3 regions of the Pseudomonas sp. P1_C12 genome follow, and region 1 is predicted to be linked to each of the others. Evidence: predicted binding sites of a transcription regulator. Region 1 holds the regulator's gene; each other region holds the start of a gene.

What was found. The regulator sigma-54, encoded in region 1, starts transcription at its own class of promoters, with help from an activator protein. The targets are predictions, from matches to a motif close to ANTGGCATNNANNTTGCTNT.
Region 2: the regulator sigma-54 is predicted to act here: its motif matches at 1,208-1,227, upstream of AC1D19_RS03315 (CmpA/NrtA family ABC transporter substrate-binding protein).
Region 3: the regulator sigma-54 is predicted to act here: its motif matches at 1,185-1,204, upstream of AC1D19_RS03625 (circularly permuted type 2 ATP-grasp protein).

What each region holds. Positions count from the first base shown of each region.
Region 1 covers NZ_JBFUAE010000005.1:174,071-176,340, forward strand. The annotation lists gene hpf (ribosome hibernation-promoting factor, HPF/YfiA family) at 1-114, opposite strand, end outside; gene AC1D19_RS11150 (RNA polymerase factor sigma-54) at 189-1,682, opposite strand; gene lptB (LPS export ABC transporter ATP-binding protein) at 1,955-2,270, opposite strand, start outside.
Region 2 covers NZ_JBFUAE010000002.1:85,781-88,050, reverse strand. The annotation lists gene AC1D19_RS03315 (CmpA/NrtA family ABC transporter substrate-binding protein) at 1-1,091, opposite strand, end outside; gene AC1D19_RS03310 (quinone-dependent dihydroorotate dehydrogenase) at 1,320-2,270, shown strand, end outside.
Region 3 covers NZ_JBFUAE010000002.1:156,662-158,931, forward strand. The annotation lists gene AC1D19_RS03625 (circularly permuted type 2 ATP-grasp protein) at 1-1,152, opposite strand, end outside; gene AC1D19_RS03630 (ribonuclease E inhibitor RraB) at 1,519-1,863, opposite strand; gene AC1D19_RS03635 (hypothetical protein) at 2,074-2,270, opposite strand, start outside.

The sequences.
Region 1 (2,270 bases):
CTGCACATTAGTGATCTTGTCGAAATGTCGCTCCAATCGTTCGAGTTTTTCGCCGATGTAGGTGCGAAGAGGTTCGGTCACTTCCAGTTGGTGTCCACTGATGTTGACTTGCATACAGCTTCTCCTTCGTTGCCAGTGCATAAAGCGGCAGGCAGAAATGCCTGCCACTGGAACGCTGTGGCGTGGCTCTACATCAACCGCTTGCGTTCGCTCGAAGGCGCGATCCCGAGGGATTCGCGGTACTTGGCGACGGTGCGGCGAGCCACCTGAATGCCTTGTGCCTCCAGTAAACCAGCGATCTTGCTGTCACTCAATGGCTTTTTCTGATTTTCCGCGGCAACCAGTTTTTTGATGATCGCGCGGATCGCCGTGGACGAGCATTCGCCGCCTTCGGAGGTGCTGACGTGACTGGAGAAAAAGTACTTCAGTTCATAAATGCCCCGGGGGGTGTGCATGAACTTCTGGGTGGTCACCCGTGAAATCGTCGACTCATGCATGCCGACCGCTTCGGCGATGTCATGCAGGACCAACGGCTTCATGGCTTCGTCGCCATATTCGAGGAAACCACGCTGATGCTCGACGATCTGGGTGGCAACCTTCATAAGGGTTTCATTGCGGCTTTGCAGGCTCTTGATGAACCAGCGGGCCTCCTGCAACTGATTGCGCATGAACGTGTTGTCGGCGCTGGTGTCGGCGCGGCGCACGAAACCGGCGTACTGGGCGTTGACCCGCAGCCGTGGCACCGACTCCTGATTCAGCTCCACCAGCCAGCGCTCGTTGTCCTTGCGCACGATAACGTCAGGAACGACATACTCGGCTTCGGTGGACTCGATCTGCGAACCCGGGCGCGGGTTAAGGCTCTGGACCAGCTCGATGACCTGGCGTAGTTCATCTTCCTTGAGCTTCATGCGGCGCATCAGTTGGCTATAGTCGCGGCTGCCAAGCAAGTCGATGTAATCGGTGACCAGGCGCTTGGCCTCAGCCAGCCAAGGGGTCTTGGCGGGTAGCTGGCGCAATTGCAGCAGCAGGCATTCGCCCAGGTTGCGGGCGCCGATGCCGGCGGGCTCGAATTGCTGGATGCGATGCAGGACCGCTTCGATTTCGTCCAGTTCGATGTCCAGTTCCGGATCGAAGGCGTCGAGGATTTCCTCGAGGGTTTCGTCCAGGTAGCCCTGATTGTTGATGCAGTCGATCAGGGTCACGGCGATCAGGCGATCGGTGTCGGACATCGGGGCCAGGTTCAGTTGCCACAGCAAGTGGCTTTGCAAGCTTTCGCCGGCCGAGGTACGGGTGGTGAAGTCCCACTCGTCGTCGTCATTGCTGGGCAGGCTGCTGGCGCTGGTCTGGTAAACGTCTTCCCACGCGGTGTCGACGGGGAGTTCGTTGGGGATGCGCTCGTTCCAGTCACCCTCATCGAGGTTATCAACCGTCGGGGCGGTTTCCTGGTAGGAGGGTTCCTGGATGTCGGTGTTGGGCTTCTGTTCGGCGTTGTCGGCCAAGGGGTCGGTGTTATCGAAGTCGTCGCCTTCTTCCTGGCGTTCGAGCATCGGATTGGACTCCAGGGCCTCCTGGATTTCCTGTTGCAGGTCCAGGGTCGACAATTGGAGCAGGCGGATAGCCTGTTGCAGCTGCGGTGTCATCGTCAGCTGCTGGCCCATTCTCAAGACTAGCGATGGTTTCATGGCAGGGGCTTAACACCTTATTCGCCGGCGCACACGCGCCATCCACTACAGGGCGCCGGGGCGCCAAACATAAGCAAATTATATGCCTGAAACTGTAGTGTTTGCCTAGAGCACTGTAACAATAAAAAGCTGCAATGTTTTGTTGACAGGTTGCTCCGGCCGACTCTTGAACATCTTTGAGGCGTCGTGTTTGCCTAGAGCACTGTAACAATAAAAAAGAGTTGTTTTTTATCGAGACAAGCGCTCGTCGACCAGTCTCGCACCTCGGTGTCTTACAGGCGGAATTCGTGGCCCAGGTACACTTCCTTCACCAGGTCGTTGGCCAGGATGGTTTCAGCGTCGCCTTCGGCGATCAATTGGCCGTCGTTGACGATGTAGGCGGTTTCGCAGATATCCAGGGTTTCACGAACGTTGTGGTCGGTGATCAGCACGCCAATGCCTTTGGCCTTGAGGTGGTGAATGATCTGCTTGATGTCCCCGACCGAAATCGGGTCCACGCCGGCGAAGGGTTCGTCGAGGAGGATGAATTTCGGGTTGGTGGCCAGGGCTCGGGCGATTTCCACGCGACGGCGCTCACCACCAGACAGG
Region 2 (2,270 bases), on a different contig from region 1:
TCCTCAGCTGGTGAGGCGACGCCGACGGCACTGGCGGCCTCACGGTAGAGGTCCAGTTGCTGGACCTGCCGGGCCACAGCGAGATAGTCCGGGTCATCGCGCAACAAGCCCCAGCGGCGGAACTGGGTCATGAACCACATGCCGTCGGACAGGTACGGCAGGTTGACCTCGCCATCCCCGTGCAAGCGCAGTGCGTGCGGGTCTTGCCAGCGATGGCCAAGGCCGTCGGCGTATTCGCCCAGCAGGCGCGGTTCGATACAGTCCAGTGGCGCGTCAAGGTACTGATCGGCACTGAGCAATTGTGCGGTACTGCGGCGATTCTCGGTGCTTTCTTCGATGAAACGGCTGGCCTCCAGAACCGCCATCACCAACGCCCGGGCAGTATTGGGGTATTGCTCGACGAACGCGCGGGTGCAGCCGAGGACTTTTTCCGGATGATCGGGCCAGAGGGTCTGGGTCGTGGCCAGGGTGAAGCCGAGGTCCTGTTGCACGGCGCTGGCGGACCAGGGTTCGCCGACGCAGAACCCGTCGATACGCCCGGCTCGCAGGTGCGCGACCATTTGCGGTGGCGGCACCACCACGCTGTCGACATCCTGCAATGGGTGAATGCCCTGGCTGGCGAGCCAGTAATACAACCACATGGCGTGGGTGCCGGTTGGAAACGTCTGGGCGAAGGTGAGTTTTGAGCGAGTTTGGTGCACGTGCCGATCCAGTGCTTCAGGACTGGTCACTCCAAGCGCCTGCAAGCCGCGGGACAGGTTGATGCTCTGGCCGTTCTGATTCAGGCCCATCAACACAGCCATGTCGGTCGCGGCCACGCCACCGATGCCCAGGTGTACGGCATAAATCAGACCGTAGAGGCTGTGGGCGGCATCGAGTTCACCGCTGACCAGTTTGTCCCGCAGGTTGGCCCAGGACGACTGACGCTTGAGGTTCAGGGTCAAGCCGTGGGGTTGGGCGAAGCCCTGGGTGGCGGCGACCACCACCGAGGCGCAGTCGCTCAGGGCCATGAAGCCGAGATTGATTTCGGTTTTTTCCGGGGCATCGCTGCCATTGACCCAGGCCAGAGGGTCGGCTGACGTTTCGTTCATCGCGTGTTCACCTTGCAAAAAAAACGTCGTCCCGAGTTCTTGCGTGAGCAGGCCGGGGACGACGCCATTGTCTTTGCACACATTCGGTCGTTGGCATGGGTGCTGGTGCCCAGAGTGGTGCAAGGCATATGCCATTATCTGTTGATTTGATTACGCGCCTCGCTTGCCACCCCGTTGCCCGGCTATAATCGCCGCCTCAATTCGCCGCCAATCGAGTCAAATCCGCCCATGTACACCCTGGCCCGTCAGCTGTTGTTCAAACTCTCCCCGGAAACCTCCCACGATCTGTCCCTGGACCTGATCGGCGCGGGCGGGCGTCTTGGGCTCAACGGCTTGCTGTGCAAGGCCCCGGCGAAGATGCCGGTGAATGTCATGGGCCTGGACTTCCCGAATCCGGTGGGACTGGCCGCCGGTCTGGACAAGAACGGTGCGGCCATCGATGGTTTCGCCCAACTGGGTTTCGGTTTTGTCGAAATCGGCACCATCACGCCGCGTCCGCAGCCGGGCAACCCGAAGCCACGCCTGTTCCGTTTGCCGGAAGCCGAGGCGATCATCAATCGCATGGGTTTCAACAACCTCGGCGTCGATCACTTGCTGGCTCGCGTGGCAGCGGCCAAGTACAAGGGCGTGCTGGGCATCAACATTGGCAAGAACTTCGATACGCCGGTCGAGCGTGCCGTGGACGACTACCTGATCTGCCTGGACAAGGTTTACGCCCACGCCAGCTATGTGACGGTCAACGTCAGTTCGCCGAACACGCCGGGCCTGCGCAGCCTGCAATTCGGCGACTCGCTCAAGCAGTTGCTGGCCGATCTGGCCGAGCGCCGCGCGGAACTGGCATTGCGTCATGGCAAACATGTACCGCTGGCGATCAAGATCGCGCCGGACATGAGCGACGAAGAAACCGCACAGGTTGCGCAAGCGCTGATCGAAACCGGAATGGATGCCGTCATTGCGACTAACACCACCCTGAGCCGCGTAGGCGTCGAAGGCTTGGAGCATGGTGACGAAGGCGGTGGTTTGTCCGGCGCACCGGTTCGCGACAAGAGCACCCACACCGTGACAGTGCTGGCATCGGAACTGGGTGGTCGGCTGCCGATCATCGCTGCCGGCGGCATTACCGAAGGCAAGCACGCCGCAGAAAAAATCACCGCAGGCGCGAGCCTGGTGCAGATCTAC
Region 3 (2,270 bases), on a different contig from region 1:
GATTTCCGCCGCCGTCGCCGCCGGCCCCACCAGCATTCCGTAGCCGCCGGAGCCCTGGGTTTCCTTGACCACCAGTTCTGGAAGATTGGCCAGCACGTGGGAAAGCTCAGACGGATTACGACACTGCCAGGTCGGCACGTTCTTCAGGATCGGTTCTTCGTCCAGATAGAAACGGATCATGTCGGTAACGAACGGATACACCGACTTGTCGTCCGCCACCCCCGTGCCGATGGCATTGGCCAGCACCACGTTGCCGGAACGGTAGGACGACAACAGCCCCGGCACGCCAAGCATCGATTCCGGGTTGAAGGCCAGGGGATCGAGGAAGGCGTCGTCAAGGCGACGATAAATCACGTCAACCGCTTTCGGCCCGTCGGTGGTGCGCATGTAGACCTTGTCGTCACGCACGAACAGGTCAGCGCCCTCCACCAGTTCCACGCCCATTTCCCGGGCCAGGAACGCATGTTCGAAGAACGCACTGTTGAAGCGCCCCGGCGTCAGCACCACCACGCTCGGGTTATCGATCGGGCTTGAGCTTTTCAGTGTGTCGAGCAGCAGGTTCGGGTAATGGTCGATAGGAGCGATGCGTTGCGCCGCGAACAGCTCGGGGAACAGGCGCATCATCATCTTGCGGTCTTCTAGCATGTAGCTGACGCCGCTCGGTGTGCGCAGATTGTCTTCGAGCACGTAGTAGGTGCCATCGCCGTCACGCACCAGGTCGACGCCGGAGATGTGCGAGTAGATATCGCGGTGCAGATCCAGGCCCTGCATCGCCAACTGGTACTGCTCGTTGGCCAGCACCTGCTCGGCCGGAATGATGCCCGCCTTGATGATGCGCTGTTCGTGGTAGAGGTCGGCGAGGAACATGTTCAACGCCTTGACCCGCTGGATGCAGCCGCGCTCGACGACGCGCCACTCGCTGGCGGGGATGCTGCGGGGAATGGTGTCGAAGGGAATCAGGCGCTCTGTCCCTTGCTCATCACCGTAGAGCGTGAAAGTAATCCCGGCGCGATGAAACAGCAGATCGGCCTCGCGTCGCCGTTGTGCCAGAAGCTCGTCAGGCGTCTCGGCCAGCCAACGGGCAAACTCCCGATAATGCGGGCGGACCTGGCCGCCGGCATCGTACATCTCATCAAAATAGTTGCGGATCATGCCGTACTCCTTGTCACTCGGACGTCCAGACCTTCGCAAGGCCCGTGCCATCGGCATAAACGCTTAAATTTCAATCGGTTGGATAATCAAGACGCACGCGCCGCACCAATCCTGTGCGACAAATGCCCCATCCTGATTGCCCCCGCTTCATTGCAAGGCGCTGTGATCGCCTATCACCAGCATAGTCAGAGTTGATTTCACTGCCCGGCAGTCGCTGGGGATAATTCATGCATTCGCTGGAAAACCTGCCGATCTCCCCTTATAGCCGCCTGCCCAGGCGGTTTTTTTTCCTTTCTGCAACGTGCTGAAACGAAAACGGCCAACCCGAAGGTCAGCCGTCATTGCTGGTTGTCACTGTTCATAAGGTTATGCGAGTCGCCCTCGTACCTCCTGTTTCACACCCCAGCCTTCGATGATGCCACCCAACGGCTCGACCACTGCTTCGAAACCTTGTTCGAAGTCGCCGATGTCGTCATAGGTGGCATACATGACCTTGCACAACTCCAGCGCCCAGGCGCCATCGTCGCGCACACTGATTTGCGCATCCAGGGATTCACCACGGTGGAAATGACCTGCCGCCCTGCGTGCCCGCTCCTCGTCCGGGAAAATGGCGTAGAACTCGATGGGATGAAACCGCGAAAAGTCAAAACCGCCTTCTTTCATGCGGCGCAACACGCTGCTGCTGATGTCTTCTTGATAGGCTGTGCTCATGAAACGTCCTCCTCAATACGATGGATAGACTTTCCGTACTCCCTCACCCGCAACCGAACAGCGCGAGCGACGGCAACCGATGTGCCGGCGGGAAACAAGCATGGAGCTGACAAGACCAGACCTTAGCGATTCATTCGCTGATCTCGCTTGCAGAGTAGCCTCAAGATAGAGCCTCTGCCAAGGCCTGGATGTGAATGCGACAGGTGCCGTTCAGATTGGAGTAATGCCGAGGATTTGAATGCTGTTCTGGGTCTTGAGGTTCTTGACGCTGGCGTCAGCGGTTCGCCCTTCCAGATCGTTCAGATCCAGTTCGGCGGCAATAGGAAGGAGCCGGGCCTTGATGAGTTTGGCAGCGCGTTCGTTATCCGGGCACTCGTCGCACTCAAAGACTTCGTCGACAGTTTCAC